DNA from 4 places in the Brenneria rubrifaciens genome. Region 1 is predicted to be linked to each of the others. Evidence: predicted binding sites of a transcription regulator. Region 1 holds the regulator's gene; each other region holds the start of a gene.

What was found. Region 1 encodes PurR, which represses purine synthesis genes. Its sites were predicted from a motif close to CANGCAAACGTTTGCNTG; they were not measured.
Region 2: the regulator PurR is predicted to act here: its motif matches at 2,056-2,073, upstream of cvpA (colicin V production protein).
Region 3: the regulator PurR is predicted to act here: its motif matches at 2,068-2,085, upstream of purM (phosphoribosylformylglycinamidine cyclo-ligase).
Region 4: the regulator PurR is predicted to act here: its motif matches at 1,666-1,683, upstream of EH207_RS17535 (nucleobase:cation symporter-2 family protein).

The regions. Positions count from the first base shown of each region.
Region 1 covers NZ_CP034035.1:1,690,451-1,693,632, forward strand. The annotation lists gene cfa (cyclopropane fatty acyl phospholipid synthase) at 1-701, opposite strand, end outside; gene purR (HTH-type transcriptional repressor PurR) at 1,047-2,078, opposite strand; gene cydH (cytochrome bd-I oxidase subunit CydH) at 2,455-2,544, shown strand; gene EH207_RS07885 (Grx4 family monothiol glutaredoxin) at 2,851-3,182, shown strand, end outside.
Region 2 covers NZ_CP034035.1:2,618,204-2,621,385, forward strand. The annotation lists gene purF (amidophosphoribosyltransferase) at 1-1,461, opposite strand, end outside; gene cvpA (colicin V production protein) at 1,482-1,982, opposite strand; gene dedD (cell division protein DedD) at 2,123-2,818, opposite strand; gene folC (bifunctional tetrahydrofolate synthase/dihydrofolate synthase) at 2,808-3,182, opposite strand, start outside.
Region 3 covers NZ_CP034035.1:1,098,958-1,102,139, forward strand. The annotation lists gene purN (phosphoribosylglycinamide formyltransferase) at 307-945, opposite strand; gene purM (phosphoribosylformylglycinamidine cyclo-ligase) at 945-1,982, opposite strand; gene upp (uracil phosphoribosyltransferase) at 2,349-2,975, shown strand.
Region 4 covers NZ_CP034035.1:3,909,485-3,912,666, forward strand. The annotation lists gene recG (ATP-dependent DNA helicase RecG) at 1-1,573, shown strand, start outside; gene EH207_RS17535 (nucleobase:cation symporter-2 family protein) at 1,738-3,126, shown strand.

The DNA of each region.
Region 1 (3,182 bases):
GACACGACGCGATCAAACTCATGGGTGAGGTCGCGGTAATCCTGTAGCAGAATGGTGACGTCCAGATCTTTGCAGCGCTGCTGAGCCAACTTTTGCTGTTCGCGGGAAATTGTCACGCCGCAAACGGATACGCCATAACGACGGGCGGCAAATTCCGCCAATCCACCCCAGCCACAACCGATATCCAGCAGCGTCATTCCAGGTCTGAGCTGGAGTTTTTCGCAGATCATTTGCAGTTTGTCTTCCTGTGCCTGCTCCAGCGTTGCCGCTTTTTTCCAGTAAGCGCAGGAATACTGCATGTAGGGATCGAGCATCAGTGAAAACAGATCGTTGCCCAAATCATAGTGCTCTTCACCAACAATCCACGCGCGTCTCCTGGATTGCAGGTTCATCAAACGAGATGCGGCGATGTGTAAGATGTCTCTCAGGTGGCGGGGCAGTTTTTTATCAAGTTTGGCGAGCAGCACGCGATGGAAAAACATATCCAACTGGTCGCACTCCCACCAGCCATCCATATAGCTTTCACCCAGCCCTAATGAGCCTTCGCGCAACACGCGTTTAAAGAATTCTGGATTTTTCACTGTGATATCAAATGGACGCGAACCATTGATTTTGATATCCGCCATACTCAGCATTTCATGCACTATGTGGAACCAGGATGCGTTATGGCTATCCAGTTCCTCTATATATGATGAACTCATAACCTCTCCCTACCTTGGGGTCGATAACGCGCCGCAAGGAAAACATAGACAATATTCACCCACGTTTGATACCAGTGGTAAATACTTATCGCCTATTCTCTGAATCGTCAGAGAAAAATGAAGAAGAAAAGCCGGTACGCAGCTACGTAGGGGCACTCATCATTGAGATAAATTCCGCAGCATCCGTTTGCGCGCAAAATTAAGGATAGTTGAAGAAAGCAAAATGCAGTTTTTGTAAAAATCGTATTCAGTTTATGACTGCTTCAGCCTGGGGACAAGTATAAATTGGCTGAAGCAGTGTCACGGAAAGGACGGCGGATGCCTGAGAGAAGACATTATCCGATATCAGGCGTGATGAGGGCGATCGCAGAAAGGGCCATCAACCACGGAACGGCGCTCAATCAGCGTCGGGTGGACTTCGATAACCTGTGCGTCCTCCCGTTTGCTGGTGATACGGTCGAGCAGCATTGAGAATGCGGATTGTCCCAGACGCTCTTTAGGCTGGTGGATCGTGGTCAGCGCCGGCGTGAAAAAGCGGGCATGGCGAACATTATCGTAGCCAATGACCGAGATATCCTGCGGGACACGCAACCCCAACTCGTCCGCCGCGCAGATCGCGCCCATCGCCATGATGTCGCCACCGCAGAAAACGGCGGTTGGGCGATGCTTCCGCGCCAGAATCTGATGCATTGCTTTATAGCCGGATTCCGGCTCGAAATCGCCCTGAACGATCCACGCGTCACGCACAGGAATATCCGCGTCTTTCAGTGCCTTCAAAAACCCCAGATAGCGGCCGCTGCCGGTGTTACGCTCCTGACTGCCGGGAATGGCGCCGATGTCCCGGTGGCCGCGTTGGATGAGGTAACGGCCTGCCATATAGCCGCCTTCAAAGGCATTATCAATGACGGTATCGGTAAAATCACTGTGCGCCTGTCCCCAATCCATGACCACCATCGGAATACTGCGATAGTCTTTCAACATGGTGAGTAATGCGGGAGGATACTCCGCACACATTACCAGCAGGCCGTCCACGCGCTTTTGGGCCAACATGGAAAGATAGGCGCGCTGTTTGTCGAGGTTGTTGTGTGAATTACACAGAATTAGCGTATAACCTTTGGCATAGCAGCTGTTTTCCACCGATTCGATAATCTCGGCAAAATAGGGCGCTTCACTTGACGTTGCCAACAGCCCGATGGACTTGGTGTGATTGACTTTTAGACTGCGGGCGACAGCGCTGGGTGAATAATGTAACTCTTTAATCGCCGCACTCACGGCTGCCCTGGTTTCTTCGGCGACGAAACGTGTTTTATTAATCACGTGCGATACGGTGGTGGTGGAAACGCCCGCTCGTTTTGCCACATCTTTGATCGTTGCCATCTAAAAATGACTCCTGACTTACCTGTTACCGTCGTAGGTAGTGTTAATCGTTTGCCTGCGTGTGAAGTTCTTCTTCCCGGCGAAAAAACCGGATTCAGTAGAGAGTGCCGAATATTATACCTGAGGGGAACAAGGTTGACGTTTCGACCAGGACGCAGCGCTACCCTGAGCCGCGGATTTTGTCCGATTTGCCACGAAAGGGGAAGCAGTAATTTATACTATTAGTGCGGCATAGGAACGAGATTTTTCATTCAACTTATGGAAGAATCGGCAGAGTTATCGGGTTGTGGTTTTAAACTATCGTTTGATGTTGAATCCCCAATCAAGGACACGCCTTTCTTCTCATCATTTGCCGTCATAGATAAAGGAGAGACTTATGGATACAGATCTTAAATTGTCATTACTGACAACCGTTGCTGCGCTCGCCATGATCATGGTATTCAGCTTTATCGCCGTATTGAACTGATTGGCGCTTACCTGCTCACTTGTTTCGCCGGTGCGTCTGTTTAAACGCGTTTTGGCGACTCAAAGCGTGTCTGAGTACAGACAGGGAGAAGGGGGGCGAGAGATAAATTCTTAGAACGTGACCTTTATTTTGTCTCTGTATTAAGTGGCAAAAAACAAAGCCACACAAAAAATGGCGTTTTTTTGTCGCTACGGCCCTCGGTACAATATAATTGAATAGATCGCGCTGTAATGGCTCATCTGACAGAGGCCCGTGGTTAATGCATCTGATGTTAGCCATCTTATTAAGGTTTGAGGAAGCAAGAGAATGACGACAACGACAATTGAAAAGATTCAGCGTCAGATCGCTGAAAACCCGATTCTGCTGTATATGAAAGGTTCTCCTAAATTGCCGAGTTGCGGCTTCTCTGCACAGGCAGTACAGGCGTTGTCAGCATGTGGCGAACGTTTTGCCTATGTCGATATCTTACAGAATCCAGATATTCGCGCCGAATTGCCCAAATACGCCAACTGGCCGACTTTCCCACAGTTGTGGGTGGATGGGGAACTGGTCGGCGGCTGTGACATAGTGATAGAAATGTATCAGCGTGGCGAATTACAGCAACTGATTAAAGAAACGGCTGAGAAACACAAGTCTCA
Region 2 (3,182 bases), 930 kb from region 1:
AGCATCATCATTACGCAGCATTTCAAGATAGTCGAGGTAACCCTGATCGACATCTTTGGTCACATACACGCCGTTAAACACAGAACATTCAAACTGGGCAATATCCGGGTTATCTTCACGAGCTGCCGCGATAAGATCGCCCAGGTCCTGAAAAATCAGCGCATCCGCGCCAATAAGCTGGCAGATCTCGTCAACCTCGCGACCGTGGGCAATCAGCTCATTCACGCTCGGCATATCAATACCGTAAACGTTAGGGAAGCGAATTTCCGGGGCGGCAGAGGCCAGATACACGCGCTTGGCTCCGGCTTCGCGCGCCATTTCAACGATCTGCTCGGACGTTGTACCACGTACGATGGAATCATCAACCAGCAACACGTTCTTGTCACGGAATTCCGCACGGTTGGCGTTCAGCTTACGGCGTACCGATTTACGTCGCGCCTGCTGGCCCGGCATGATAAACGTCCGACCCACATAGCGGTTTTTCACAAATCCCTGACGATAGGGTTTGTTGATGATACGTGCAATTTCCAGCGCGATATCACAGGACGTTTCAGGAATAGGAATAACCACATCGATATCCAAATCTTCCCATTGACGCGCAATTTTCTCACCGAGCTTTTGCCCCATACGCACTCGGGCGCTGTAGACGGAAATTTTGTCGATGAAAGAGTCAGGGCGCGCAAAGTAGACGTACTCGAACAGGCAAGGGTTGCTCTTTGGATTATCGGCGCACTGGCGGGTAAACAACTGCCCTTTTTCAGTGATATAGATCGCTTCACCTGGCGCGACATCACGCAAAAATTCAAAACCCAGGGTGTCCAGCGCCACGCTCTCCGACGCCACCATATATTCACAGCGTCCATCGTCCAGATCGCGTTTACCGATCACCAGAGGACGGATACCGTTTGGATCGCGAAAGGCGACCATCCCGTGCCCGATAATCATGCTCACACACGCATAAGCACCACGAATTTGCTGGTGCGTCGCCGCCACTGCCGCAAAAATATTATCGGCCTCCAGAGGATAGTGCTGAAAACGATCCAGCTCTCTGGCAAAGATGTTTAACAGAACTTCAGAATCAGACGTGGTGTTGACATGGCGACGCTCTTGCTCAAACAGCTTTTTGCGCAGTTCGTGAGCATTAGTCAGGTTACCGTTATGCGCCAGCGTGATCCCAAATGGCGAGTTAACGTAAAAAGGTTGCGCTTCCGACGCGCTTGAGCTGCCCGCGGTAGGATAACGCACATGGCCAATGCCCATGTTTCCTTGTAAACGTTGCATGTGTCGTGCTTCAAACACATCTTTCACCAGGCCGTTGGCTTTGCGTAGGCGAAAACAGTTTAAGGCATCAATGGTGATGATGCCTGCGGCATCCTGCCCACGGTGTTGCAACACCGTTAACGCGTCATAAATCGACTGGTTGACCGGCGTAAAACCGGCAATACCGACAATACCGCACATGGTGTTTTTTCCTCTCAGCGCTACCGCAGCGTGACATGCTGCGGCAAGAAACTTGACGTGCTTTGCAGGTAGTCAAAAAACCACCTGATAATATAACTGAACTGCGGAATTAACTGGGACTGCTGCCAGTCGGCACTCTGTGAAAAACCGGTAAAGGTATCCAGAAAGAATAGCAGTGCGGAGACAATCAACACCCCCCGCAGTGCGCCGAAGCAAATGCCCAGTACACGATCGGTGCCCGATAATCCGGTGCGATCAACCAGTGAACCGATCACATAGTTGACGATAGCCCCCACAATCAACGTCGCAATAAACAGAATGGCAATCGCGATACCGTTACGGACCAGTTCGTCGTCAAAACGGGTGAAATAAACCGCAAGGTAGACGTAATAATTGCTGGCGACAAAAAACGCACATCCCCAAGTCACCAGCGACAACGCTTCACGTACAAATCCTCGAATCAGGCTAACCAGAGCCGAAAATCCGATGATGCCAATAATGACGTAATCAACCCAAACCATGAACGATCCTAATCAATAAACGATGCTATCGGCAAGCACTGCGACATCCTGTTTGCGGCGAATTCTAACAGAAAAAGAAAACGATTGCGTAACGTATTTCCGCCGATTTCAGCAATAGACACTAAAGACTCGCACCCGCCTTAACGCACACTGTGCGACCTCACCTGCCCGCTCAGCCCGCTAAGTTGTTGCAGTTCGCCCAACGATGCCTGCAACTTCTGCCTGGAGGCATCTGGGCCGACATAAATACGGGTAATTTGCCCTGGCACCGGCGTCGCGGGGACGGTATAAGCCCGATAGCCGGAAAGACGAAGCTTGGCGACAATCTCATTTACCTTGTCTGCATTTTTCAGCGCGCCAAGCTGGACGATATAGGCTTGTCCGGCAGGCGCCTGTTCCCTTGCCGGCATTTCGGTTCTGGTCTCCGGTTTCTTCTCGGGTTTGGTTTCAGGTTTCGGTTCCGGCTTTTCCTCCGGTTTAGGTTGTTCTCTCGATGCCACCGGCGGTTGAACAGGCGGTTGTTCAACCACGGTTGGCGGCGCCGTCACGTCTGCGGGCGCATTCGCGGCGGGAGGCGGATTCTGCGCGGATGGTGCCGCTGACTCATCCTGTGTTGCCGCGTCCGCCCCTTCCAGCGGCGGGTTCATCAAAGGCTGATTCAGCGAAGGCAGGGAGTCGAGTTCATTACTGTCTCCCGGTTTGGGGCTCAGCGGGATCGCCGCAAACTCATCTTCATAGTGCTTTTTTTTACCATCCAGCAAGCCGGGCAAAACAATCACGCCTAATGCGACAAGAATGATAGTACCTACCAGGCGATTCTGAAATTTACTCGCCATTCGACTCCTCCTCATCCAGCGCTTCCATTACTTGCGCTACCGTATGAAAAGATCCACACACAACCACGGTATCCTGTTTCGTCGATACCGTCATCGCCTGGCGCCAGGCGCTGGCAACATCGGAGAATAACTGACAGCGATCCAAATACCCGGCCAACTGCTCAGCCGTGGCGCCGCGCGGGCCTTCCAACGGCGCGCAATACCATTCATCCACCAGCGGCCGCAAATGGCCCAGCGTACCTGGAATGTCTTTGTCCGCCAGCATACCCACCACCGCGCGAATCTTCCCCGTTTTCGGCAAGGCCGCCAATCGGCCGGCAAGATACGCGGCGGCGTGCGGGTTGTGCGCCACATCCAGAATCAG
Region 3 (3,182 bases), 590 kb from region 1:
GCGATAATGACTCATTTTTTATAATGATAAGAATTATTATTATCTTTTACGGTCATGATGAAGAATGCCGCTGTAGTAGTCAATCACTTGGGAGGTTTGTCAATCAGGTCATGAAAAGGGCTGACCTGCCGTTGAGAATGTGACCGCGAATGTGTGAATCAAGCATCCTCAGCCATTCGCCAGATAACCAGATAAAGAGAGGAACCGCACCCGGACGCGATGATTCGCATGAAGGATAAAATAAGGTGGGGTGAAAGCCTTTGGCAAGATGTACATCCCTATCAGTATGGATGTACATCCAACCCATTATTCCGCCGCATAACCCTGGGGCGGAATGCGAACGCCATCCAGCCACGCCTGGTTTTCGCGCATGAGCAGGCGACCATTCAGAAACCAATTCACGACCATGGGATAGATCGTGTGTTCCTGTGTTTGCACGCGTGCGTTCAACGTTTCTTCCGTGTCGTTGCTGAACACGGGGACTTTCGCCTGCAAAATCAGCGGCCCGCCATCCAGCTCATCCGTCACAAAATGCACGGACGTGCCGTGTACGGTATCGCCGTTTTCCAGCGCTTTGCGGTGCGTATGCAGTCCAGGATATTTCGGCAACAGCGAGGGGTGGATATTGAGCAATTTACCGGCAAACTGCGCGACAAAATCGGGACTCAGAATCCGCATATAGCCCGCCAGCACCACCAGCGCCGGTTGATACTGTTCGATTTCCTGCGCCAGGGCCGCATCGTAGGCCACGCGATCGGGGAAGTCTTCCGGGCTGAGGGTATGCGCCGGAATATCCGCATCCTGTGCAATCTGTAAGCCGAGGGCTTCAGGGTTGTTGCTGAATACCGCGGCTATCTTTGCTTTAGTCCGTCCGCCCTTGCAGGCGTCAATCAACGCCTGCAAATTGCTTCCCTGACCTGATATCAAGACAACGATGTTTTTCATCAGTTAATGACCACTGCGTCTCCGGCATCGGTTTGCGTAATGACGCCGATTTTCCATGCGTTTTCGCCACTGCTGTTCAACAACGCGATGGCCTCGTCTGCCTGCTCGGTCGGCATTGCGATGATCATACCAACACCACAGTTAAAAGTGCGATACATTTCGTGACGGCTGACATTGCCAGCCTGTTGCAGCCAGTTAAACACCGCCGGCCAAGCCCAACTGGATTCGTCGATCGTCGCCTGCATGCCTTCCGGCAGTACGCGAGGAATATTTTCCCAGAAGCCGCCGCCGGTCAGGTGGGAGATCGCGTGTACGTCAACTTTTTCAATCAGGGAGAGGATGGATTTCACGTAAATTTTGGTCGGCGCCAGCAGGTGGTCGGCCAGCGGCTTACCTTCCAGTATAAACTGCTCGGGATCGGCCTGGCTGACTTCAAGGATTTTTCGTACCAGCGAGTAACCGTTCGAGTGCGGACCGCTGGACGCGAGGGCAATCAGAACATCGCCGGATTGTACTTTGCTGCCATCAATGATTTCGGATTTCTCAACCACGCCAACGCAGAAACCCGCCACGTCGTAATCTTCGCCGTGGTACATGCCCGGCATTTCAGCGGTTTCGCCGCCGACCAGCGCACAGCCAGACTGTTTGCAGCCTTCCGCGATACCGGTGATGACGCTGGCGGCCGTATCCACATCCAGTTTGCCGGTGGCGTAATAGTCGAGGAAAAAGAGCGGTTCGGCGCCCTGTACGACCAGATCGTTAACGCACATGGCGACCAGATCGATGCCAATCGTATCGTGACGCTTAAGATCCATCGCCAGACGCAGTTTGGTGCCGACTCCGTCAGTGCCGGAAACCAGAATCGGTTCACGGTATTTTTGCGGCAAGGCGCATAAGGCGCCGAAACCACCCAGCCCGCCCATGACTTCCGGGCGGCGAGTCTGTTTCACTACACCTTTGATGCGGTCTACCAATGCGTTGCCAGCATCAATATCCACACCTGCGTCTTTATAGCTGAGAGAGGTTTTGTCGGTCACTGCGGGGTCCCCACGAAGGTTACAATTTGTGGTTTAAAAAAAACAACGGGTCGTTAAAAAATCGAGCGCGCTAATTCTAACAGCGCGGGCAATCGTTTGCGAGTGATGTGTCACCGGCTGCCGGTTTTTCCTCATTGCCTTCGCCTCTTTTTGTCCGTCTTCACGCAAATTGCAATCTATTGGGTATGCACGGTAATTTCCCTTATCGGTTGATCTGGATCAGGCTTAATCATATAGCACGAGGCAAAAAAAGCGGTATAATCCGGCGATTTTTTTAGCGCCAGGCTATCCTGCCGGCCGCCGCAAACGGTGTTTAAAAACGTCTCCGGCGTTTTTTGTCCGTCCACTGTTCAGGGGGAGTAATTGATGAAGATCGTCGAGGTGAAACACCCGCTCGTCAAACACAAACTGGGTCTGATGCGTGAGCACGATATCAGTACCAAGCGTTTTCGTGAGCTGGCTTCCGAAGTCGGCAGTTTATTGACCTATGAAGCAACCGCCGATTTAGCCACCGAAAAAGTGACCATTGAGGGGTGGTGCGGCCCGGTTGAAGTCGATCAAATCAAAGGCAAAAAAATTACCGTTGTGCCTATCTTGCGCGCAGGTCTGGGGATGATGGAAGGCGTGTTGGAAAATGTTCCCAGCGCACGTATCAGCGTTGTCGGTATCTACCGTAATGAAGAGACGCTGGAACCGGTGCCCTATTTCCAAAAGCTGGTTTCTCACATCGAAGAACGGATGGCGCTGGTGGTGGACCCGATGCTGGCGACCGGCGGTTCAATGATTGCCACGATTGACCTGCTGAAAAAAGCGGGCTGTCAATGCATCAAGGTGCTGGTATTGGTTGCGGCGCCGGAAGGGATCGCCGCGCTGGAGAAAGCGCACCCGGACGTCGAGTTGTATACGGCGTCGATTGATAAGGGGCTTAACGAGCGTGGTTACATCATGCCGGGTCTGGGCGATGCAGGCGATAAAATATTTGGTACTAAATAGCCGGAACGCCGACTGATTCAGTCGGTTTTTTTGCGGCAGGCTATTCCGCCTGCTGACCGCACGATGCGGCGTTTTGGGCGCGAGCCGCCCCCCAGGAAACGTAATCATCAGCCTGAATAAATCGGCTCCGCTGTGGGGGAGAGTTAACTCTGGCTGCCATAACCGGTGTTGACATCAGCCGTACACAACAAATAGCAACGTTACAGA
Region 4 (3,182 bases), 1.8 Mb from region 1:
GCTGGCTATGCTGGATGACAATCACATCGATGAGCTGTTGCCAGAAGAACTGAGCCGATCGCTCATCAGTCTGCCGGAAGCCTTGCATATCCTGCACCGCCCGCCGCCCGATATGCAACTCAGCGAGCTTGAGCAGGGTAAACATCCGGCACAGCTCAGGCTTATCATGGAAGAACTGTTGGCGCATAACCTGAGCATGCTGGCGGTTCGTGCGGGTGCTCAGCGTTACCGGGCAATATCGTTGCCAGCCAACGACCAGCTTAAACAGCGCTTGCTCGCCAGCCTGCCATTCTCACCCACACCGGCGCAGGCAAGGGTCGTCGGCGAAATTGAAGCCGACATGACCAACGGTTTTCCTATGATGCGGTTGGTGCAAGGAGATGTCGGGTCAGGCAAAACGCTGGTTGCCGCGCTCGCGGCGCTACGCGCTATCGCAAATGGCAAACAGGTGGCGCTCATGGCGCCTACCGAACTGCTGGCGGAGCAGCATGCGTACAACTTTCGCCAGTGGTTTGAACCACTGGGAACTGAAGTTGGCTGGCTGGCCGGAAAACAAAAGGGAAAAGCGCGACAGGCGCAGCAGGACGCCATTGCCAACGGTCAGGTATCCATGGTGATCGGTACGCATGCCATTTTCCAGCAGCAGGTAAAATTCAATGGGCTGGCGCTGGTGATTATTGATGAACAACACCGTTTCGGCGTGCATCAACGTCTGGCCCTGTGGGAAAAGGGCGAAGAACAGGGATTTCACCCTCACCAGTTGATCATGACCGCGACGCCGATTCCCAGGACGCTGGCTATGACCGCTTACGCGGATCTGGATATCTCCGTCATCGACGAACTGCCGCCGGGAAGAACGCCTGTTACCACCGTGGCGATCCCCGACTCACGCCGTAATGACATTATTCAGCGCGTTAACAGTGCCTGTCAGCAGGAAGGTCGGCAAGCCTATTGGGTCTGTACGCTGATTGAGGAATCCGACCTGTTGGAAGCACAAGCCGCCGAAGCAACGTGCGCGGAGTTGAAAGCGGCTCTGCCCGATCTCTCGGTCGGATTAGTGCATGGTCGGATGAAAGCACAGGAAAAACAGACCGTTATGCAGGCTTTCAAACAGGGTGAACTACAGCTTTTGGTCGCCACCACGGTTATCGAGGTTGGGGTTGACGTCCCCAATGCCAGCCTGATGATTATTGAAAACCCGGAGCGACTGGGGCTGGCGCAGCTTCACCAGTTGCGCGGCCGCGTCGGGCGCGGCGCTGTTGCCTCGCACTGCGTGCTGCTTTATAAGACACCACTCAGTAAAACCGCGCAGAAGCGGCTTCAGGTATTGCGTGACAGCAACGATGGCTTTGTCATTGCGCAACGCGATTTGGAAATTCGCGGCCCCGGAGAACTATTAGGTACCCGTCAGACAGGTAATACCGAATTCAAAGTAGCTGACCTGCTACGCGATCAGGCGTTAATTCCGCAAATACAGCGCGTTGCGCGCCACCTCCATCAACGTTACCCGCAACACGCCAGGGCATTGATTGAACGCTGGTTACCGGAAAGAGCCCGTTATACCAATGCATGAATATCACGTCGTGATACGCCCGCCTGCCGAATAGCCTTCAAATAACCTGTCAGTGCGCGCCAGACAAATTTCATATTATATAGAAACAGTGTTTCGCAAACGTTTGCTTTTGCCAAAGAGATCTTTAAAATTCTTCCTTTGTCATTTCAGGTACTCCCATTCTTATGACCGCCACCACGGATACTCCTCAGTCAGAACTAATTTCAGCACCTAAGCACAGTGAGTTGATCTACCGTCTGGAGGACAGACCACCTCTGCCGCAAACCCTGTTTGCCGCCTGTCAGCATCTGCTGGCGATGTTTGTCGCGGTGATCACGCCCGCCATACTGATCTGTCAGGCGTTAGGGTTGCCGGCACAGGACACGCAGCACATCATCAGCATGTCGCTTTTTGCCTCCGGCCTTGCCTCCATTCTGCAAATTAAAACCTGGGGGCCCGTGGGTTCGGGCCTGCTGTCTATTCAGGGCACCAGCTTTAACTTCGTTACGCCCTTGATCATGGGCGGATTGGCGCTGAAAAACGGCGGCGCGGATGTTCCCACCATGATGGCAGCCTTGTTTGGTACGCTGATGGTCGCCTCCTGCACAGAAATTATTCTTTCCCGCTTCCTGCACCTGGCGCGCCGTATTATCACGCCGTTGGTATCGGGCATTGTCGTGATGATCATCGGCCTGTCTCTGATTCAGGTTGGCCTGACATCCATTGGCGGCGGCTACGCCGCGATGAACGACCATACGTTCGGCGCACCGAAGAATCTGTTGCTGGCGGGGATTGTTCTAATCGTGATCATTGTGCTGAACCGCCAGCGCAACCCCTATCTGCGCGTAGCGTCACTGGTGATCGCCATGGCGGTCGGTTATCTGGGCGCGTGGATCATGGGCATGCTGCCGGACAACATGCCGACGGCGGAAAGCTCGATCATCATGGTGCCGACACCGCTGTATTATGGACTGGGCTTTGACTGGAGCCTGCTCATCCCGCTGATGCTGGTCTTTATGGTGACCTCACTGGAAACGATCGGGGATATCACCGCGACCTCCGATGTATCAGAGCAGCCGGTCAGCGGGCCGAAGTACATGAAACGTTTAAAAGGCGGCGTACTGGCAAATGGCCTGAATTCCTGCCTGTCAGCGGTTTTCAATACTTTCCCGAACTCCTGCTTTGGTCAGAACAATGGTGTCATTCAGCTTACCGGCGTCGCCAGCCGCTATGTCGGTTTTGTTGTTGCACTGATGCTAATCGTTCTGGGTCTATTCCCGGCGGTGAGCGGCTTTGTGCAACACATTCCAGAGCCGGTTTTGGGCGGCGCGACAATCGTCATGTTTGGCACCATCGCGGCATCCGGCGTTCGTATCGTCTCTCGCGAGCCGTTAAATCGCCGCGCCATCATGATTATCGCGCTTTCTCTGGCCGTAGGGCTGGGCGTGTCGCAGCAGCCACTGATTCTGCAATTCGCGCCTGAGTGGATGAAAACGCTGCTTTCTTCCGGTATTGCCGCGGGCGGTATCACGGCAATCGTACTGAACCTGGTTTTCCCTCAGGAAGAAAAATAATATCAACCAGCGTAAATAGCGGCGCCTGACAGTAAGAAGCGACACGTGTGCAACAC